Regions from separate parts of the Lysinibacillus sp. BS3 genome, predicted to be linked through region 3. Evidence: a T-box and tRNA genes for the amino acid it is inferred to sense, from the RefSeq annotation. Region 3 holds a T-box; the other regions hold tRNA genes.

Region 1 (7,188 bases), 1.8 Mb from region 3:
GATAAAGTGTTATAGTAGTTCAATTAGAATGGTTATTATTAGGGGGGATTTTATTTTGACTACAAATGATCATTCCACTAGTTTTCCAAGTAAAAAAATTAGCTGGAAAGGAACAACCTTACTTTTAGTCTTTGGAGTTATCTTTATAGCCTCTACATTACGAATGCCACTAACTGTTGTTGGCCCAATTATATCCTTTATCCGTGAAGATCTTGGAATATCTAATGTATTGGCAGGCTTTCTAACAACGATACCATTGCTGGCTTTTGCTGTTATATCTCCATTTGCACCAGTTGTAGCACGCAAACTAGGGCTTGAGCTAACATTATTTTTATCAACTTTTCTCTTGGCCTTAGGAATTGTCCTTCGTTCACTTGGTACTACAGAATTACTTCTATTGGGTACTGTGTTAATTGGCGTAGCCATTTCTTTTGGAAATGTACTAATTCCAGGATTATTGAAATTAAAATTTCCCTATCATGTGGGTTTATTAATGGCCTTTTTCACCATGTCCATGAATTTTACTGCAGGCCTTGGTGCTGGTATTAGCTATCCGATAGCTAATTCATCGTTAGGCTGGCAAGGTGCACTTTCCATTGCACTCATACTCGTTCTAATTACAATCTTAATTTGGATACCTCAACTAAAATCAAATAAACCGGAACCAGTTACTACATCTAAGAAGACCAGTACACCTTTATGGAAATCACCTGTTACTTGGGCTGTCACAGGGGCAATGGGTTTACAATCTTTATTATTCTACACAACAGCAGCTTGGATACCTGAGATCTATATTGCTCAAGGTTTAGCCCCTGATAAAGCTGGCTGGATGTTTTCAATCATGCAATTCTCACAAGTACCAATGGCCTTAGCAGTGCCTATTATTGCCGGTAAAATGACTTCTCAACGCCCACTTGTATTGATGTTTACATCCTTCTATTTAGTAGGATTTGTTGGAGTTGTCATGGAATGGACAAGTCTTGGGGTACTGTGGATGGTTCTTCTAGGGTTAGCAGGTGGTTCTTCATTCGCCCTAGCAATGATGTTCTTCACTCTCCGTACTCGTACTGCATTTGAAGCAGCAGATTTATCAGGCTTTGCGCAATCTTTGGGTTATTTATTTGCCGCAATTGGTCCTATTCTTTTTGGCTACTTGCATGATTTATTTGGCGGCTGGAATATTGCGGGATGGCTCTTTGTCGTTGTAGCAATGTTACTCTTCTTTTGCTCAATGAGAGCCTCTAAGGATGAATATGTGCATTAAAATTAAATAAAGCAGGTGGATTAGATTCCTCCATCTGCTCTATTTCTATAGTGTTTAAACATTACATAATTGTCGGATTGCGGAGTAATGTTAGCAATTCAGCAAGGCATTCTGATGCTTCATTATTACGAGCTGTTATAGTAGAAAAAATAGGAACAGCCTCTTGTAAAAGCATATAACTATAATAGTAATAGCCTACAAAAGCTTGCTCCTCATAGCCCTTTGGCGTTTCTTTCTCCCACTCCTGCTCATCATTATCCTCATTTTCTATCCACAAATAGTTGACGTCTAATAGCTCCTGCATATTTTTAACAGTATTGACTGGGTCGAGATAATCCTTGGTAATAGCATGTGCCACAGCTAAATATAACTGTACCTCTGGTAAGGAGACAACCTCTAATTTTTTACGAGTAAGCTTTTTTAGCAAGACAAGCAAAACCCATGGTGTCACCTGCCACAGTGTTCCTTGATGTTCAATTAATTCAGCTAGCTGTGTGTATTGCTCCTGTTCTATCAGCTTAGGAATGGCTGTACCTCTACCATAAGGTGTCGTCAATTGTCTCCATGGGATATTGGGAATTTGCTGATCTAACATAGTAAGCCCTCTCTCATCAAAAGTATCGAAAGTAAACAATTCTTTTACACTAATAGCATGGTTTTTGATAAAAATAATTTGGTGTATGATAAATATTTACATAGGGTTTATGGAATATATGAGTTGTGGCAGGGGAAAGTGGTGGGATTAACCATGTCCAGTTGCCTGTAACTTCTCTTCCTGTTGATTTTTCTGCCTCCTCAAACAATTTAAACTGCTGAGCTGCTGTATGATGATCAACAATGCTCACACCATCTTCTTTAAATGAGTGAAGAACAGCAATATTAAGTTCTACTAAAGCACGATCACGCCAAAGAGACGCATGTTTGGTTGTATCAAGATTAAAAATCTCTGCAATTGCAGGTAACATATTATAACGATCATGATCTGCTAAATTTCGTGCACCAATCTCTGTTCCCATATACCAGCCGTTAAATGGAGCTGCTTGAAAATCAATTCCAGCCATTTGAAAACGCATACTCGAAATAATAGGTACGGCATACCACTTCATTCCTAATTTCTCCACATCGATTGACTCTGGATGACGGATTGAGACCTCTACTATATTTTCTTCAGGAATTACAAACATTTGAGGAGCACGATTATCCACCTGTATAACGAGTGGTAATACATCAAAATCAGTTCCTTTACCTCTCCATCCTAACGACTCACACACTTTTGTAAATTTAATGGACTGTGAATCTCCAATAATGCCTGCATCTGTTTCATAGCCTGCATAACGAATTAGTTGATGATTCCAAATCCGTACTCTATCTGAAGCAAACACTGTTATAGTTGGACGAATTTTCCCATGATTTGTCGCATAATCAATATGTTCTAGTAATTTTTGAAAAATAGCCTTTTCATCTAAAACATCACGTGCATCTACCACATGCAGTGACTGCCAAAATAGACGTCCAATACACTTATTGCTATTTCGCCATGCCACACGTGCGCCAAAAACTAGCTCCTCTGTTGTTGGGTGATATTCACCTGCATCCTTAACTGCCTGTAATCTATTCTTTAACCAAAGTTCTGATTCATTTTGTTCTGTCTGATATAGACTTAAAAATTGCTGTATCTCCTGTATATTCATATCGATTCCTCCACTTATCCTCATATTAGAGGAACAAAACAACAAGCACCATGAAAATAGTAATTGAAAAAACATACATATTTTATATATGAAATAGTTTGTTCATATTTACTCTATAGACTCTCTTTCGTAAGAGAATGTAAGGGAGAAAGATTTTAATTATTATAAAAAGGCTACAGTAGTCATGTAGCCTTTTTCAGGGGGTTGTAGAACAAAGAAATCAATAGAATATTTGTAAATGGTGAAAAAGCTATTCGTTCTGGGCTACTTACTTGCTGCTATTGCTTCGCTTTCGCATAGAGCAGAACCAGTTTCACAAATTCTCTGGCCAGGATTTCGCCTGTATCGCTATACTAGAGAAGTCGTCAAGCAGCCTTCACAAAAGTATTGACCATGGAAGTGTACGTGGTAGGTGAAACGGCTTATAGGATGCCCATAGAAAGATGCTAGGGGAATTAAATTCAGTCCCTCACCTTGCCAATAGGTCTTTTTTTGCTATTGCATTATCTTTTATCGTTTAAAGAACAGGAGAATAGAAAAAAGCATGTAACACACATCTGTGCTACATGCTTGATGACCCGTACGGGATTCGAACCCGTGTTACCGCCGTGAAAGGGCGGTGTCTTAACCACTTGACCAACGGGCCGTGGCTCCGAAGGCAGGACTCGAACCTGCGACAACCTGATTAACAGTCAGGTGCTACTACCAACTGAGCTACTTCGGAATAATATGGGCCTAAATGGACTCGAACCATCGACCTCACGCTTATCAGGCGTGCGCTCTAACCAGCTGAGCTATAGGCCCATTTTGGAGCGGGTGATGAGAATCGAACTCACGACATCAGCTTGGAAGGCTGAGGTTTTACCATTAAACTACACCCGCAATAATGGTGGGTCAGGACGGAATCGAACCGCCGACACTTAGAGCTTCAATCTAATGCTCTACCAACTGAGCTACTGACCCGAAAAATGGAGGAGGTAGAGGGATTCGAACCCCCGCGCGGTGTTACCCGCCTGTCGGTTTTCAAGACCGATCCCTTCAGCCAGACTTGGGTATACCTCCAAAAATATTACAATGGTGGAGCCTAGCGGGATCGAACCGCTGACCTCCTGCGTGCAAGGCAGGCGCTCTCCCAGCTGAGCTAAGGCCCCATTTATCATGAAAGATGGTCGGAATGACAGGATTCGAACCTACGACCCCTTGGTCCCAAACCAAGTGCTCTACCAAGCTGAGCTACATTCCGTAAACATGATTTTATTGGCGCGCCCGACAGGAGTCGAACCCATAACCTTCTGATCCGTAGTCAGACGCTCTATCCAATTGAGCTACGGGCGCATGTTAATTAAAAAATGATGAGCCATGAAGGACTCGAACCTTCGACCCTCTGATTAAAAGTCAGATGCTCTACCAACTGAGCTAATGGCTCGTGAAATTAAAAATGGCTGGGGTACTAGGATTCGAACCTAGGCATGACGGAATCAAAATCCGTTGCCTTACCGCTTGGCTATACCCCAATTTTAAAATGGGGCGACTGATGGGAATCGAACCCACGAATGTCGGAACCACAATCCGATGCGTTAACCACTTCGCCACAATCGCCACTATATAGATTATATTAGCTGTATTATGAACGAGTACCTCAATACCTGGCAGGGGCAGTAGGAATCGAACCCACACCAAAGGTTTTGGAGACCTCTATTCTACCGTTGAACTATGCCCCTAAAATGGTGGAGGGGGACGGATTCGAACCGCCGAACCCTAAGGAGCGGATTTACAGTCCGCCGCGTTTAGCCACTTCGCTACCCCTCCAAGGGAATGGTGCCGGCGATAGGAGTCGAACCCACGACCTACTGATTACAAGTCAGTTGCTCTACCAACTGAGCTACACCGGCAATAATAATGGCGGTCCCGACCGGGATCGAACCGGCGATCTCCTGCGTGACAGGCAGGCATGTTAACCGCTACACCACGGGACCAAAATGGTGGAGGATGACGGGCTCGAACCGCCGACCCCCTGCTTGTAAGGCAGGTGCTCTCCCAGCTGAGCTAATCCTCCACAAAAAATAAGCGAAGCGACGTCCTACTCTCACAGGGGGAAGCCCCCAACTACCATCGGCGCTAAAGAGCTTAACTTCCGTGTTCGATATGGGAACGGGTGTGACCTCTTTGCCATCATCACTTCACTTATTCAGCTGAAAGACTTATTCTTTCAAAACTAGATAAACGATACATTGAAAGTTTCAAACTTTTTTGGTTAAGTCCTCGATCGATTAGTATTCGTCAGCTCCATGTGTCACCACACTTCCACCTCGAACCTATCTACCTCATCGTCTTTGAGGGATCTTACTTACTTGCGTAATGGGAAATCTCATCTTGAGGGGGGCTTCATGCTTAGATGCTTTCAGCACTTATCCCGTCCACACATAGCTACCCAGCGATGCCTTTGGCAAGACAACTGGTACACCAGCGGTGTGTCCATCCCGGTCCTCTCGTACTAAGGACAGCTCCTCTCAAATTTCCTACGCCCACGACGGATAGGGACCGAACTGTCTCACGACGTTCTGAACCCAGCTCGCGTACCGCTTTAATGGGCGAACAGCCCAACCCTTGGGACCGACTACAGCCCCAGGATGCGATGAGCCGACATCGAGGTGCCAAACCTCCCCGTCGATGTGGACTCTTGGGGGAGATAAGCCTGTTATCCCCGGGGTAGCTTTTATCCGTTGAGCGATGGCCCTTCCATGCGGAACCACCGGATCACTAAGCCCGTCTTTCGACCCTGCTCGACTTGTAGGTCTCGCAGTCAAGCTCCCTTGTGCCTTTACACTCTACGAATGATTTCCAACCATTCTGAGGGAACCTTTGGGCGCCTCCGTTACCTTTTAGGAGGCGACCGCCCCAGTCAAACTGTCCGCCTGACACTGTCTCCTGCCCCGCTAAGGGGCATGGGTTAGAATTTCAATACAACCAGGGTAGTATCCCACCGACGCCTCCTTCGAAGCTGGCGCTCCGAGATCTCTGGCTCCTACCTATCCTGTACAAGTTGTACCAAAATTCAATATCAGGCTACAGTAAAGCTCCACGGGGTCTTTCCGTCCTGTCGCGGGTAACCTGCATCTTCACAGGTACTATAATTTCACCGAGTCTCTCGTTGAGACAGTGCCCAGATCGTTACGCCTTTCGTGCGGGTCGGAACTTACCCGACAAGGAATTTCGCTACCTTAGGACCGTTATAGTTACGGCCGCCGTTTACTGGGGCTTCAATTCGCAGCTTCGCTTGCGCTAACCACTCCTCTTAACCTTCCAGCACCGGGCAGGCGTCAGCCCCTATACGTCACCTTACGGTTTTGCAGAGACCTGTGTTTTTGCTAAACAGTCGCCTGGGCCTATTCACTGCGGCTCTCATGCGCTTGCACGCTCAAGAGCACCCCTTCTCCCGAAGTTACGGGGTCATTTTGCCGAGTTCCTTAACGAGAGTTCTCTCGCACACCTTAGGATTCTCTCCTCGACTACCTGTGTCGGTTTGCGGTACGGGCACCTCTCACCTCGATAGAGGCTTTTCTTGGCAGTGTGAAATCAGGAACTTCGTCCATACGGACTCGCCATCACAGCTCAACGTTACAGTGTGCGGATTTGCCTACACACACGCCTTACTGCTTGGACGCGCACAACCAACGGCGCGCTTACCCTATCCTACTGCGTCCCCCCATTTCTCAAACGGTGAGGAGGTGGTACAGGAATATCAACCTGTTGTCCATCGCCTACGCCTATCGGCCTCGGCTTAGGTCCCGACTAACCCTGAGCGGACGAGCCTTCCTCAGGAAACCTTAGTCATACGGTGGACGGGATTCTCACCCGTCTTTCGCTACTCATACCGGCATTCTCACTTCTAAGCGCTCCACCAGTCCTTCCGATCTGACTTCAACGCACTTAGAACGCTCTCCTACCACTGACATCGTAGATGTCAATCCACAGCTTCGGTGAATCGTTTAGCCCCGATACATTTTCGGCGCAGCGTCACTCGACCAGTGAGCTATTACGCACTCTTTAAATGATGGCTGCTTCTAAGCCAACATCCTGGTTGTCTGTGCAACGCCACATCCTTTTCCACTTAACGATTACTTTGGGACCTTAGCTGGTGGTCTGGGCTGTTTCCCTTTTGACTACGGATCTTATCACTCGCAGTCTGACTCCCGTGTATAAATATCTGGCATTCGGAGTTTGTCTGAATTC
Region 2 (7,188 bases), 440 kb from region 3:
CAGCGGTTGTTGGTTTCTTAGCCATTTTCAGTGATTCTAATCACTCTTTAACAGTTAGTATAGAGTGGTTGCCATTAGCAGGATTCATAGGTGCTACTATCGTCGGATGTATAGTCTACCTATTTGCTTGGAAAGATGGTGTCACACCAAATCGTCTTGTCTTAATCGGTATTAGCGTGTCGGCATTCATGCAAGCAATTACTACAATGTTAATGATTATCGGCCCAATTTATCAAGCAAGTGAAGCGAATAAATGGATTACGGGTAGTGTCAAAAGTTCGGATTGGGATCAAGTACAAATCGTTGTTCCATTGATTTTTGTACTTCTACTTATAACCTTTTTTATTACTCGGCAGTTAAATGTTCAAGAATTAGGTGATGATACAGCATCAAGCCTAGGGCAGCCTGTTCAAAAAACACGCCTTTACTTAATTCTATTATGCTCCAGTTTAGTAGCGAGTGCCATAGCATTTGCTGGTGCTATTGGGTTTGTAGGATTAATGGCTCCTCATATTGCACGACGCATTGTTGGTTCATCGTTCGGTGTACTTATTCCGGCATCCGCAGCAATTGGTGCATTGCTTGTAATGGTTGCAGATATTATAGGTCGTACAGCATTTAGCCCATTAGAAGTACCCGCAGGCGTCTTTACTGCTGCTATCGGTGCTCCTTACTTTATCTATTTATTATTTAGAAACCCTAAAAAATAAAGGAGTCTATACTACATGACTGAATCTTTATTAACCAAATCTCTAACATTAAGTTATGGTGATTTCAATATTATCGAAGATCTCAATTTATCTATTCCTTTGAATGAAATTACTGTATTAATCGGAGCGAATGGCTGTGGTAAATCCACACTCTTACGCTCCATTGCTCGATTATTAAAACCTAAAAAAGGCTCCGTTTTATTAGACGGTGAGGATATTTTTAAATTATCAACAAAACAAGTGGCTAAAAACCTCTCTATTCTTCCTCAATCTCCTGTTGCACCAGAAGGCTTAACTGTCCTACAACTTGTGAAACAAGGTCGCTATCCTTACCAAAGTTGGCGACAACAGTGGACTGAAAAGGATGAAGAAATCGTTTTAAGCGCTTTAAAAGCTACAGGTACAGAGCATTTACAAGATAGACCAGTAGATGAGCTATCAGGAGGACAACGTCAACGTGCTTGGATAGCTATGACGCTTGCTCAAGATACAGATATCATTCTTTTAGACGAGCCTACGACATACTTAGATTTAACTCATCAAATAGACGTTTTAGATTTACTATTCGAATTGAACCAACAGCAAAAGCGAACTATTATTATGGTACTACATGATATTAATCTTGCTTGTCGCTATGCCGATCATATTATTACAGTGCGTGACCGTGGTGTCTATCGTCAAGGGAAACCAGAAGAAATTATGACCACTGATTTAGTTAATCATGTGTTTGACCTTGATTGCCAAATGACGACAGATCCAATATTTGGTACACCTCTTTGCATCCCATATGGAAAAGGGCGAAAAATTTAATCGCTAATTTGAAAAACAACAAGCCTACACAGTTTAATCCTTCTGTGTAGGCTTTCATTTATTATAGCTTTGTTATAAATCTAAATATCAAGTAAATTAAAAAGTGCAGTAGATGTAAATTCATCTACTGCACTTAGTATGACCCGTACGGGATTCGAACCCGTGTTACCGCCGTGAAAGGGCGGTGTCTTAACCACTTGACCAACGGGCCCATGGCGGAGAAGGAGGGATTTGAACCCTCGCGCCGGTTACCCGACCTACACCCTTAGCAGGGGCGCCTCTTCAGCCTCTTGAGTACTTCCCCAAAATAAAAATGGCTCCGAAGGCAGGACTCGAACCTGCGACAACCTGATTAACAGTCAGGTGCTACTACCAACTGAGCTACTTCGGAATAATGGTGGGCCTAAATGGACTCGAACCATCGACCTCACGCTTATCAGGCGTGCGCTCTAACCAGCTGAGCTATAGGCCCTTGGAGCGGGTGATGGGAATCGAACCCACGACATCAGCTTGGAAGGCTGAGGTTTTACCATTAAACTACACCCGCATAAATGGTGGGTCAGGACGGAATCGAACCGCCGACACTTAGAGCTTCAATCTAATGCTCTACCAACTGAGCTACTGACCCATTTCGTCCATGCTAAGCTTGCTCACTTTTTTGCTTCTCATGACTTTTATTTTAAAAATGGCGGTCCCGACCGGGATCGAACCGGCGATCTCCTGCGTGACAGGCAGGCATGTTAACCGCTACACCACGGGACCTTTTGGTTGCGGGGGCCGGATTTGAACCAACGACCTTCGGGTTATGAGCCCGACGAGCTACCACTGCTCCACCCCGCGATAATTTTATGTTGTTTCGAGTTTTTAAAGCACCATTTATAAAAATTTAAAACTGGAGGAGGTAGAGGGATTCGAACCCCCGCGCGGTGTTACCCGCCTGTCGGTTTTCAAGACCGATCCCTTCAGCCAGACTTGGGTATACCTCCGTTACAATATATAAATGGTGGACCTTGCAGGACTCGAACCTGCGACCGGACGGTTATGAGCCGTCTGCTCTAACCAACTGAGCTAAAGGTCCTTTAAGATGGCGGCAGAGGGGATCGAACCCCCGACCTTACGGGTATGAACCGTACGCTCTAGCCAGCTGAGCTACGCCGCCAGGATCTTTATACTGGTTAATTTACTTATGGTGGAGCCTAGCGGGATCGAACCGCTGACCTCCTGCGTGCAAGGCAGGCGCTCTCCCAGCTGAGCTAAGGCCCCATAATTTTTTGGAAATGGTCGGGAAGACAGGATTCGAACCTGCGACCCCTTGGTCCCAAACCAAGTGCTCTACCAAGCTGAGCTACTTCCCGTTGTTCTTTTGGCGCGCCCGACAGGAGTCGAACCCATAACCTTCTGATCCGTAGTCAGACGCTCTATCCAATTGAGCTACGGGCGCATTTAAAATGGTGCCGAGGACCGGAATCGAACCGGTACGGTAGTCACCTACCGCAGGATTTTAAGTCCTGTGCGTCTGCCAGTTCCGCCACCCCGGCACATTTGGAGCGGAAGACGAGGTTCGAACTCGCGACCCCCACCTTGGCAAGGTGGTGTTCTACCACTGAACTACTTCCGCATGTGCATAAGCTTTTTTATCTGGCAATGAAAATAATGGTGCGGGTGAAGGGAGTCGAACCCCCACGCCTTGCGGCGCTAGATCCTAAGTCTAGTGCGTCTGCCAATTCCGCCACACCCGCTTATTATTATTTATAAATGGTGAGCCATGAAGGACTCGAACCTTCGACCCTCTGATTAAAAGTCAGATGCTCTACCAACTGAGCTAATGGCTCGAAAAAATGGTGCCGGCTATAGGAATCGAACCCACGACCTACTGATTACAAGTCAGTTGCTCTACCTGCTGAGCTAAACCGGCATATGGTGGAGGATGACGGGCTCGAACCGCCGACCCTCTGCTTGTAAGGCAGATGCTCTCCCAGCTGAGCTAATCCTCCTGGGTATTATGCCTAGCGACGTCCTACTCTCACAGGGGGAAGCCCCCAACTACCATCGGCGCTAAAGAGCTTAACTTCCGTGTTCGGTATGGGAACGGGTGTGACCTCTTTGCCATCATCACTAGACTTTGTTATGTATCTTGTTTTGAAGTTGTTTACCTGTCCTTCAAGACAAGAATTATTGTATAACGTTTTCTAACATTGTGCAATACTTTTTTATAAAAAAAAGAAATTATTACTTTTTAAAGATATTTTTGTTAAGTAAGAGAAAATATTGCCCTGCAAAATATTATAGCAATTGTTGGTTCAAAAGAAAACAATTATTTTATTTGGCCGATATTATTAGCTTATAATCTATTTCACTACAAGTGAAGAATATAGATAATCCTTCACTCGTCTTTTCGTTAAATATTTGAAAGCTCTATTTTTAATTTTACAATATCCTCAAGTGTAGTGGAAGGTCCAAAAGATATTCTAAAAAATTGGCGTGCCGCTTCCAAAGAGAACCCCATTGATAGAATAGCCTTTGTTCCCGATTCACTATGAATATCACATGCACTACCTGTAGAGATACAGATTCCCGCCTCATTTAACTTTAAAAGAACATATTGCCCCTCTACTTTTTCCATCATTACCCCACAAATATTAGGTAGTTGCTGTTTACACTCAACGAGCTGACATTTTTCAGGTAAATTATTTTCAAAATAATTTCTTAGCGTTTCATAATGTTGCAATTCATATTGATAGTTTTCAATTGCCGCGGCAAAGGCCACGATTGCAGGAGTATCTAATGTCCCCCCTCTAAGACCCCTCTCATGTGTCAAACCTGGTGTTAATGCAGGTACTCTGATTGCAGGGTTCAGATATATAGCACCACAGCCCTTTGGTCCGCCTATTTTATGAGCCGAGATGGTAATCGCATCTGCCCCTTGTGGTATAGCTAGTTTGCCAAATGATTGTACACAATCAACATGACAGAATATATTTGTTTTTCTTGCCATCTTTACGATTTTCTCTACAGGCTGGATTGAACCAATTTCAGAATTGACATGTTGAATGGTAATCAAAGCAGTCTCTTCCCGGATTGCTTGTTGCAATTGCCCCAGATCAACACAACCATCCTTCTGCAAAGGTAATTTTGTTACAGTAAAGCCCTTTTTCTCAAGTGTATTCAAAGCCGCATGCACTGACGTATGCTCAGCTTGAGATGAAATAATGTGTTTTCCTTTTTTTGAGGCTAGCGCTAACGACAAGATGGCTATGAGATTTCCTTCTGTTCCACTACCCGTAAAAATTACGCCATCACTAGTTACACCTAGGGCTTGGGCTACAACCTCCCTTGATTGCTGGACAAAATAAAAAGCTTGTCCCCCTAAATCATGCAAACTCGCACTATTTCCATAATACCGTTGTGCCACCTCTACATATGCCTCAAGAGATTCCCTCATCATAGGTGATGTTGCAGCATAATCCATATAAATCATCGTCTTCTTCCTCTCTTGTTCATCAGGTCTTGTTTTCTTTTATATTTTATGTAAAGATAAGTGTCAAGACAACTGTAAAGAAGGTATAACAATGGATGTAAAGACAGACGTCCTTATAATTGGTAGTGGTATTGCTGCACTTCAGGCTGCTTTAGTGCTTGAAAAACATTTTCAAATACAAATTGTTACAAAATCATCTATATATATGAGTAGTTCTTATCGTGCACAAGGTGGGATTGCTGCTGTTACCAGTGAGGAGGATCATATTCAACATCATATTGCTGATACATTGAAAGCTGGAGAGTATCATCATGAGAAAAGGCATGTTAAAACACTTATAAAAGATGGCACTGAGATTATGCAAAACTATCTAAAGGATGGCCTCCCTGTTGATCGGCAGGTCGATGGAAAACCTGCTCTAGGACTTGAAGGAGCACATAGTCATCATCGTATTCTACATGCAGGTGGTGATCGTACTGGTCAGATTTTCATAGATTACTTGCTTCATAAACTTTCGCCCAAAACAAAGATCAATTGCTATGAAATGGCTTATGAGCTTTTACGGAATACAGATGGTGACTGTGTAGGAGTGCTAACTAAAGGAGAAAAAGGTACAAAACGTTATTTGGCTCATCATGTTATTTTAGCGACAGGTGGCGCAGGTGCCCTTTATTCAAGTACATCTAATTTTCCAACTAATACAGGGGATGGGATCGCATTAGCATTTCGAGCAGGCGCTGCCATTAGTGATATGGAATTTATGCAATTTCACCCGAGTCTTCTGTGGTGTAAAAATGAAGCAAAGGGATTAGTTTCTGAAGCTGTCAGAGGGGCTGGTGGTATTTTTGTTAATGCCCAGCATCAGCCCATTATGACAGGTTTACATGCTCAACTTGACCTAGCACCAAGACATATTACTGCACTTGCCCTATTTACAAAACGTGCAGCGGGTGAAGAAACGTTTATTGATATCACTAACATTCAAGACTTTGAAGCAAAGTTTCCAACAATTGCTCAGCTGTGCCATGTTCATCACGTTCATTTACAAGATGGTCTAATCCCCGTGGCTCCAGGAAGTCATTTCTTGATGGGTGGTGTTATTGCTGATGACAAAGGAAGAACTACTATACCGAACTTATATGCAGTCGGTGAGGTTGCCTGTACAGGCGTACATGGTGCGAATCGTTTAGCAAGTAACTCCCTATTGGAAGGTATTACATTTGGTCAAAAAATGGCGCAGTTCATTATTCAAAAAGGGTGTCATCAAAAAAACTTTTTACTGGAAAAGCATCAATGTCCTGATAAAATGCCACCTTTATTTAGCAAACCCCAATTACAGCAACACATGATGCGGTTCCTAGGTATTGTTAGAAATATTGATGACTTGCAACATTTTGTAAAGCAACTACCCTCCTTGCAATCACTTATTCAAGTTAATTTAAAGGGTCTAGAACTAGCTGAGTTGGAATTATTTATGATGCATGTAGTCGCCACATTAATGGCACATGCAGCAATTACGCGAACGGAAACAAGAGGAGCTCATATTCGGAAGGATAAATCCGAAATGAAATCACAATGGGCAAGTCGATGGATTATTTTTTCGCAAGGACAAATGAAAGTGAGGAACTCATTGTATGAATATCATCAAACTTGAGAAAATGCTCAAGCAATTTTTTAATGAGGATTTAGGAGATGGAGATTTATCGAGTGAATTTATCTTTTCAGCCGAACAACAGGGAGCTTTTTCTTTTTACGCGAAAGAAAGCGGAATTTTTTGTGGGGCTAACATTATTGAGCATGGCTTTCTCTTACTCGATCGATCAATCGAAGTCAACCTTCATACAAAAGATGGAGAGATGGTGAAGTCAGGTGATGTACTCGCTGTGATTAAAGGTCCCTTACAAAAATTATTAATCGGTGAGCGTGTCATTTTAAATCTTATTCAACGTATGTCTGCTATTGCAACGGCTGCCCATCTTGCCGTTCAAGAAACAGTAGGTACTCACGCAAAAATATGTGATACGCGTAAAACACTACCAGGACTGCGTATGCTAGATAAATATGCTGTTAGAATTGGTGGTGCTTTTAATCATCGTAATGGCCTGTACGACGCAATTATGCTAAAGGACAATCATATTGCCTTTGCTGGTAGCATTACAAAGGCAGTTCAGACCGCTAGAGCGAAAGTCG
Region 3 (7,188 bases):
AAACACGAGGTGAAATGCAATGATTAAAATCCACTATTATAATAGCAGCAGCAAGACAGTCCAACATGATTTCAATATGATTGATTTACAACTCCCTATTCATAACGAAGATTTATTATGGGTAGATTTATATGCCTATAGTTATAATGAATTGAATAATATAGCTGATGTATTTGGCTTTCATCCACTAGCAGTTGAAGATTGCTTACATGAAGGCTCACGTCCAAAAATGGATAGTTATGGTGATTATAAATTTTTTGTGCTCCATGCACCAATTTATAATGAGAAAAGTAACAATGAAATTACAACCGTTGAGTTAAATATTTTTATGGGACCAAACTATATTGTGACTGTGCATAAACAAAAGTTGCAATGGCTAGGAAAAATGGAAAATGTTTGTGTCAATAGCCCAAGATTTTTGGAAAAGGGTAATGATTTTTTATTGCATACAATTATTGACGGTATTACAGACGAATACTTCCCAGTATTAGAACGAATTCGCGCACGTATAGATGAACTAGAAGAAGAAATTTATGATTATCAACCAAAAGTGGTGACAGAGGAATTTCTTGCATTGAAGCGGACAATTATTTTAATTCGTCAGGCCATTATGCCACAAAGAAGAATTTTTTCTACAATCAATGGCCAGTGGAAATTTGATATTCAAGAAGAAAATATTCCATTCTATAAAGATTTGAATGACCATCTAGAGCGTATTGTCGACTCCACAGAGACATATCGCGATTTAGTGAACAGCACGCTTGATACGTATTTTTCAATTATCAGTGGGAAATCCATTGAAAAGCTGAATTTATTAACGGTCATTTCGACAATTATGTTACCACTATCAGTAATTACTAGTTTTTTTGGAATGAATGTGCCTTTACCTTATCAAGATACCCCTTATACAACTATTGCAATTAGCGCTTTCTTAGTTATCTTTACATGGGGTATGTGGATATATTTCAAAAAAATGATTGCTTAGTTAGTGTTAGTCAGACTAGTACTAATTGACAGCGCAATAGATTTTTTTTATAATTTTCGATAGAAAAAGTAAAAACGATGATGGAAAAAGTACGTATTTGTGTGTGCACAAGAAAGGGATTTCTAGGCTGAAAAAATCCTCACAACAGCAAATGCCGAAAGCTACTCCAGAGTGCAGCTAATCCCTGCCGTTCACTGACGTTACAAGTGCTAAAGAGGTAAGTAAGGTTTTTACTTACAACTAGGGTGGTACCGCGAGACTAATGACAAGTCCTCGTCCCTTTTTGGGGATGAGGGCTTTTTTTATTTTCTTCGGTAAATCGCAGGATTCGTATCGTGATTTTACAATATAAAATAGGAGGAATTTATCCAATGAAAGCAGTAGATATTCGCCGTATGTATTTGGAATTTTTTAAAGAAAAGGGGCATCATCATGAGCCATCAGCACCACTTGTGCCAATAAATGATCCATCACTTCTTTGGATCAACTCAGGTGTTGCAACTTTGAAACCATATTTTGATGGCCGTATTATCCCTGATAATCCACGTATTACAAATGCACAAAAATCGATTCGTACCAACGATATTGAAAACGTTGGGAAAACAGCTCGACACCATACATTCTTTGAAATGTTAGGAAACTTCTCTATTGGTGACTACTTTAAAAAAGAAGCAATTCATTATGCTTGGGAGTTTTTAACAGATAAAAAATGGATGGGCTTTGATCCAGCGTTATTATCCATCACGATTCACCCAGAAGACCAGGAAGCATATGATGTTTGGCATCAGGAAATTGGTATTCCAGAAGAACGTTTAATTCGTTTAGAAGGGAACTTCTGGGATATAGGAGAAGGCCCATCTGGTCCGAACTCAGAGATTTTTTATGATCGCGGCGTAGAATACGGCTCAGATGAAAATGACCCTGAAATGTATCCAGGAGGAGAAAATGAGCGTTACCTAGAAATTTGGAACCTTGTGTTCTCTCAATTTAACCATAATCCTGATGGCACTTACACGCCACTACCAAAGCAAAATATTGATACAGGTATGGGCTTAGAGCGTATTGTGTCCGTCGTGCAAAATGTACCAACAAACTTTGATACTGATTTATTTATGCCAATTATTGAAAAAATTGAGGAGTTTGCCAATCGTAAATATAAACGACCTGGCGAAGTAGACTTAAATGAAATCTTTGGCTCAGATGAAGATATTAATACACCATTTAAAGTGATTGCAGACCATATCCGTACAGTAGCATTTGCTATAGGCGATGGTGCCCTGCCTTCAAATGAAGGCCGTGGCTATGTATTACGTCGCTTACTACGTCGTGCCGTTCGCTATGCTAAACAAATTGGTATTGAAAAACCATTTATGTTTGAACTTGTACCAACTGTGGGTAAAATTATGGAAGACTTCTATCCAGAAGTTACAGAGAAATGCGAATTTATTCAACGTGTCATTAAAAATGAAGAAATTCGTTTCCACGAAACATTAGATGGTGGTTTAGCTATCTTTAATGAAGTAGTGGAATCTCAAAAAGCAGCTGGTCATGATTACATCCCAGGAGCAGATGCTTTCCGTTTATATGATACTTATGGTTTCCCAATCGAGCTAACGGAAGAATATGCAGAGGAAGTAGGCATGAAAGTAGATCATGAAGGTTTTGAGGCAGCGATGGAAGAGCAACGTGAACGCGCGCGTGCTGCACGACAAGATGTTGATTCGATGCAAGTACAGAATGAAGTATTAGCAAACTTAACGGTTGCAAGTGAATTTGTTGGCTATGATACGTTAAGTGTTAATACTGAAATCGCTGCAATGATCGTCAATGGTCAAGTTGCGAAAGTCGCTTCGGAAGGTCAGGAAGCATTGGTTATTTTAGCGAAGACACCATTCTACGCTGAAATGGGTGGTCAAATTGCTGATAGTGGTACTATTTCAAATGATAGCTTTACGGCTGTTGTAAAAGATGTTCAAAAAGCACCGAATGGTCAACCGCTTCATACAGTAGTAGTTGAATCTGGGGAAATGCATGTGGAAGATGCAGTGCAAGCAGTGGTCAATCGTGATGACCGTAATTTAATCATTAAAAACCATACGGCAACACATATTATGCAACGTGCATTAAAAGATGTGCTAGGTGATCATGTGAACCAAGCTGGATCATATGTAGGACCTGATCGTTTACGTTTTGATTTCTCTCACTTTGGTCAAGTTACAAAAGAAGAATTACAGCAAATTGAACGTATTGTAAATGAAAAAGTGTGGGATGATATAGAGGTCGTTATTGAAGAAAAAGGTATTGATGAAGCAAAAGCAATGGGTGCTATGGCATTATTCGGTGAAAAATATGGAGATGTTGTACGTGTAGTATCCATCGGAGATTATTCGATTGAGCTATGTGGTGGTATCCATGTTAAACGCTCTTCTGAAATTGGCTTCTTTAAAATTGTTTCAGAAGGTGGTATCGGTGCAGGTACTCGTCGTATTGAAGCTGTTACAGGAAAAGTTGCTTATGAAGCAGTAAAAGAAGAAGAAGCATTATTAAATGATGCAGCGACATTATTAAAAGCAAATGCTAAAGATATTGTCACAAAAGTACAGGCATTACAAGCAGACTACAAAGAATTACAACGTGAAAACGAAGCATTATCTCAAAAAATCGCCAATGCACAGGCAGGGGCAGTTGTTGATGCCGCTCAAACAATTGGAGATGTGACAGTGCTATCTACAAAAGTGGAAGCAAAGGATAACAATCAACTCCGTCAAATGATGGATGACCTGAAAGCAAAAATGCCAAAAGCAATCATTGTTCTTGGAGCAGTTGATGGTGAAAAAGTTATGTTATGTGCTGGTGTTTCAAAAGAATTAGTTGGTGGCAATTACCATGCAGGGAATATTGTGAAAATGGTTGCGGAAGCATGTGGTGGTAAAGGTGGCGGTCGTCCAGATATGGCGATGGCAGGTGCAAAAGATGCATCAAAACTTGATGAAGCACTACTTTCTGTGTATGATTATGTTAAATCCATTTAATTAATTCACCAAAACATGTTATAATAAAGAGAAATTGGAGATGAGCTTGTTTGCACATCTCCTTATTTCTGAAAGCGAGGTGCTGGTCATGAGTTCATTTGATCAAACGATGAAATTTAATTTTCCAGAAGAATCAATGGAACAGGAAGTCAAGCAGGTAATGTTGAAAGTTCATTCTTCATTAGAGGAAAAGGGATATAACCCTATCAATCAGATTGTTGGTTACTTACTTTCTGGTGATCCGGCGTATATTCCTCGCCATCAGGATGCTCGTAATTTAATTCGCAAGCTTGAGCGTGACGAAATTCTAGAGGAGCTTGTTAAATTTTATATCAAAAAGAATAACGAGGACTAGAAATGAGAATTATGGGATTAGACGTTGGGTCAAAAACTGTGGGTGTTGCTGTAAGTGATGCACTTGGTTGGACCGCCCAAGGTATTGAAACCGTAAAAATTGATGAAGCTAATGGTGAGTTCGGTATTGACCGTATCGCTGAGCTAGTAAAGGAATATACTATAACAGAATTTGTTGTAGGTTTTCCAAAAAACATGAATAATACGGTTGGACCGCGTGGAGAGGCTTCTGAGAACTATAAAAAGCTATTAGAAGAGCATTTCTCACTACCGGTCAAATTATGGGATGAACGTTTAACGACGATGGCTGCTGAACGTATGCTGATCGAAGCGGACGTGAGTCGCAAAAAGCGCAAGCAGGTCATTGATAAAATGGCAGCTGTGATGATTTTACAAGGCTACTTAGATAGCAAAAATTAATTGATGAGGTGACTATGCATGGCACACGAGCATAACCATGAAGAAGAATTACATGTTCAACACATTACAGTGATTGACGAAAACGGAAACGAGCAGCTTTGTGAAGTGATTCACGTTCATGAATCTCCAGAGTTTGGCAAATCATATGTGTTTTACTCAATGGTAGGCGCAGAGGAAGATGAAGATGGCTCAGTTGAAATCTTTGTATCTTCATTTGTACCATCTGAAAATGGTGAAGATGGTGAATTAACACCAATCGAAACTGAAGCAGAGTGGGATATGGTAGAGGACGTTTTAAACGCTTTAGAGGATGAAAACGAAGACTAATCTTCTAACTCAAAGCTTGGAACAAGGATCGCAGCTTGCAGTCCTTGTTCCTTTTTTATTGAAGCTTTTCTAATGTAGAAGGATTGTTAAATTGAAGAATGAATGCATTGTAAATGTGTGATTTTTATCCACAATTGTTGGGAAACGTTCATAAAGTTTGTGGATTCGCTTAGAAATAGAGTGTAACCGTTCCAAGCACCACTCCAAACATCGAGAACCTGCTCAAAGGTAGAGAAGAAATGCAGGGAAAACTTGCTCAAAAATAGGAGAAGCTATTCTAAAGTGTCTAACCTCAAAAAAACGATTTAATAAATGACATCAAATTGTCATAAAGGAGGAACCAGAATGAATGAAGAAACGCAAGAATTTATGATCATTGGGAAAGATGGTAAGGAACAGCAGTGTCGTGTGGTCTTTACCTTTGATGCGGAGGACAAGTCCTATGTGTTATTTTCCCTTCTAGATGAAACCGGTCAAGAAATTCCAGGAGACCTTTCCGCGATGACTTTTGATTATGATGACAATACAGGTGAGATGACAAATTTACAGCCTGTTGAAACAGATGCCGAATGGGAAATGATTAATGAAGTGGTGTTAACATTACTTGATGAATTTGAAGAAGAACCACAGCTAATTACTGTGACAGACGAAGAAGGAAAAGATCAAGTGTGCGAAGTCATTCATACATTTTCATCTGAGCAATTCGGTAAATCGTATGTATTATATGTGCCAGCAACAGATGAACCGATTGATGAGCGTGATATTTTTGCAGCCCAATATATAGCTGGAAATGAAGGCCAGATTGAAGAGTTATACCCGATTGAGTCAGATGAAGAATGGGAATTTGTAGAAGAAGTATTAAACACTTTATAGGATAAACTATTTCTAGAATCCTCAAAAATCTGCTAACGAAAGTTGTTGGCAGATTTTTTACATATGTAATTTCTACAGAATTGTCGATTTCTGTTTGTCGTGAAAGTTGATTTCTAGTATGATATTGAATAGTGATAGGGGGGAAACCCGTGGATAACGGTTCAAAAAAACAAGAAATGTTTTCAAAAATGCAAGAAAGAAAATCTGAGGTAAAAATGGTGAGAAAAATCGTCGCAATTATTGCCATTGTTTTCGTACTAATAATTGGAGTTGTTGGTTTATTTGGGTACAATTATGTAAAAGGTGCTTTAAAACCATTAGACCCTAATGCAACGAAAACAATTGCAGTAGAAGTACCAATTGGCTCTAGTTTGTCCTCCATTTCAACACTACTAGAGAAAAAAGGTGTCATAAAAGATGCACGTGTTTTTAAATACTATGCAAAATTTAAAAATGAATCACAATTTCAAGCGGGAAATTATGATTTAACACAGGCAATGACATTTGATGAACTCATTGAAAGCTTGAAAACAGGGAAGGTATATCGTAAGCCTGTCTTTACGATGACAGTCCCAGAAGGCTTAACACTTGAACAAATTGGGAAAGTGATTGAAAAGAAAACACCGTACACACAAAAAGAATTTATGGATCTTGTGACGAGTGACACATTTGTTCAGCAAATGATGGCTAATTATCCTGAGCTAGTTACAGAGGCTGTTTTAGCTGACAATATTCGCTATGACTTAGAGGGCTATTTATATCCAGCTACGTATTCTTATTATGAAGAAAAACCATCTTTACAAGCGATTGTAGAAGAGATGATAGCAGCCATGAACAATGTAGTGAAGAACTATAGTGATGTATTAGCTGAAAAACAAATGTCCGTACATCAGCTGTTAACATTTGCGTCATTATTGGAAGAAGAAGCGACTGCTCAAACGGATCGAGAGACTATTGCAAGTGTCTTCTATAATCGAATCAATGAAGGGATGCCACTCCAAACAGACCCAACCGTGCTCTATGCACTGGGTGATCACAAGGATCGTGTTCTATATGAAGATTTAGAAGTGGATAATGCCTATAACACTTACAAAAATAAAGGTCTACCACCTGGTCCAATAGCAGGTGCAGGTAAAACTTCGATTGAGGCATCATTAAATCCAAGTCAAACAGATTATTTCTACTTCCTAGCAGATA

What was found. A T-box is a leader RNA that pairs with one kind of tRNA and senses whether it is charged. The one in region 3 lies ahead of alaS (alanine--tRNA ligase), so its partner is inferred to be a tRNA-Ala.
Region 1: it encodes a tRNA-Ala, which carries the amino acid that the T-box ahead of alaS (alanine--tRNA ligase) is inferred to sense. The anticodon was not compared.
Region 2: it encodes a tRNA-Ala, which carries the amino acid that the T-box ahead of alaS (alanine--tRNA ligase) is inferred to sense. The anticodon was not compared.

Annotation. Positions count from the first base shown of each region.
Region 1 is NZ_CP154860.1:2,470,496-2,477,683, forward strand. Features, by position in the region: gene AAJG31_RS12145 (MFS transporter) at 56-1,264, shown strand; gene AAJG31_RS12150 (hypothetical protein) at 1,326-1,859, opposite strand; gene AAJG31_RS12155 (nitric oxide synthase oxygenase) at 1,909-2,955, opposite strand; tRNA gene AAJG31_RS12160 (tRNA-Glu) at 3,530-3,601, opposite strand; tRNA gene AAJG31_RS12165 (tRNA-Asn) at 3,603-3,679, opposite strand; tRNA gene AAJG31_RS12170 (tRNA-Ile) at 3,686-3,759, opposite strand; tRNA gene AAJG31_RS12175 (tRNA-Gly) at 3,764-3,837, opposite strand; tRNA gene AAJG31_RS12180 (tRNA-Phe) at 3,843-3,918, opposite strand; tRNA gene AAJG31_RS12185 (tRNA-Ser) at 3,925-4,017, opposite strand; tRNA gene AAJG31_RS12190 (tRNA-Ala) at 4,031-4,106, opposite strand; tRNA gene AAJG31_RS12195 (tRNA-Pro) at 4,122-4,198, opposite strand; tRNA gene AAJG31_RS12200 (tRNA-Arg) at 4,214-4,290, opposite strand; tRNA gene AAJG31_RS12205 (tRNA-Lys) at 4,309-4,381, opposite strand; tRNA gene AAJG31_RS12210 (tRNA-Gln) at 4,395-4,469, opposite strand; tRNA gene AAJG31_RS12215 (tRNA-His) at 4,479-4,554, opposite strand; tRNA gene AAJG31_RS12220 (tRNA-Trp) at 4,603-4,676, opposite strand; tRNA gene AAJG31_RS12225 (tRNA-Tyr) at 4,681-4,764, opposite strand; tRNA gene AAJG31_RS12230 (tRNA-Thr) at 4,772-4,847, opposite strand; tRNA gene AAJG31_RS12235 (tRNA-Asp) at 4,856-4,931, opposite strand; tRNA gene AAJG31_RS12240 (tRNA-Val) at 4,936-5,011, opposite strand; rRNA gene rrf (5S ribosomal RNA) at 5,023-5,138, opposite strand; rRNA gene AAJG31_RS12250 (23S ribosomal RNA) at 5,206-7,188, opposite strand, start outside.
Region 2 is NZ_CP154860.1:3,814,183-3,821,370, reverse strand. Features, by position in the region: gene AAJG31_RS19020 (iron ABC transporter permease) at 1-710, shown strand, start outside; gene AAJG31_RS19015 (ABC transporter ATP-binding protein) at 726-1,520, shown strand; tRNA gene AAJG31_RS19010 (tRNA-Glu) at 1,660-1,731, opposite strand; tRNA gene AAJG31_RS19005 (tRNA-Ser) at 1,734-1,824, opposite strand; tRNA gene AAJG31_RS19000 (tRNA-Asn) at 1,835-1,911, opposite strand; tRNA gene AAJG31_RS18995 (tRNA-Ile) at 1,916-1,992, opposite strand; tRNA gene AAJG31_RS18990 (tRNA-Gly) at 1,994-2,067, opposite strand; tRNA gene AAJG31_RS18985 (tRNA-Phe) at 2,073-2,148, opposite strand; tRNA gene AAJG31_RS18980 (tRNA-Asp) at 2,207-2,282, opposite strand; tRNA gene AAJG31_RS18975 (tRNA-Met) at 2,286-2,360, opposite strand; tRNA gene AAJG31_RS18970 (tRNA-Ser) at 2,414-2,506, opposite strand; tRNA gene AAJG31_RS18965 (tRNA-Ile) at 2,522-2,598, opposite strand; tRNA gene AAJG31_RS18960 (tRNA-Met) at 2,606-2,679, opposite strand; tRNA gene AAJG31_RS18955 (tRNA-Ala) at 2,708-2,783, opposite strand; tRNA gene AAJG31_RS18950 (tRNA-Pro) at 2,799-2,875, opposite strand; tRNA gene AAJG31_RS18945 (tRNA-Arg) at 2,885-2,961, opposite strand; tRNA gene AAJG31_RS18940 (tRNA-Leu) at 2,970-3,058, opposite strand; tRNA gene AAJG31_RS18935 (tRNA-Gly) at 3,064-3,138, opposite strand; tRNA gene AAJG31_RS18930 (tRNA-Leu) at 3,175-3,259, opposite strand; tRNA gene AAJG31_RS18925 (tRNA-Lys) at 3,277-3,352, opposite strand; tRNA gene AAJG31_RS18920 (tRNA-Thr) at 3,360-3,435, opposite strand; tRNA gene AAJG31_RS18915 (tRNA-Val) at 3,439-3,514, opposite strand; rRNA gene rrf (5S ribosomal RNA) at 3,525-3,640, opposite strand; gene AAJG31_RS18905 (cysteine desulfurase family protein) at 3,919-4,989, opposite strand; gene nadB (L-aspartate oxidase) at 5,090-6,652, shown strand; gene nadC (carboxylating nicotinate-nucleotide diphosphorylase) at 6,633-7,188, shown strand, end outside.
Region 3 is NZ_CP154860.1:4,257,365-4,264,552, forward strand. Features, by position in the region: gene corA (magnesium/cobalt transporter CorA) at 20-985, shown strand; T-box leader at 1,054-1,269, shown strand; gene alaS (alanine--tRNA ligase) at 1,357-4,017, shown strand; gene AAJG31_RS21180 (IreB family regulatory phosphoprotein) at 4,106-4,372, shown strand; gene ruvX (Holliday junction resolvase RuvX) at 4,375-4,791, shown strand; gene AAJG31_RS21190 (DUF1292 domain-containing protein) at 4,810-5,118, shown strand; gene AAJG31_RS21195 (DUF1292 domain-containing protein) at 5,464-5,991, shown strand; gene mltG (endolytic transglycosylase MltG) at 6,141-7,188, shown strand, end outside.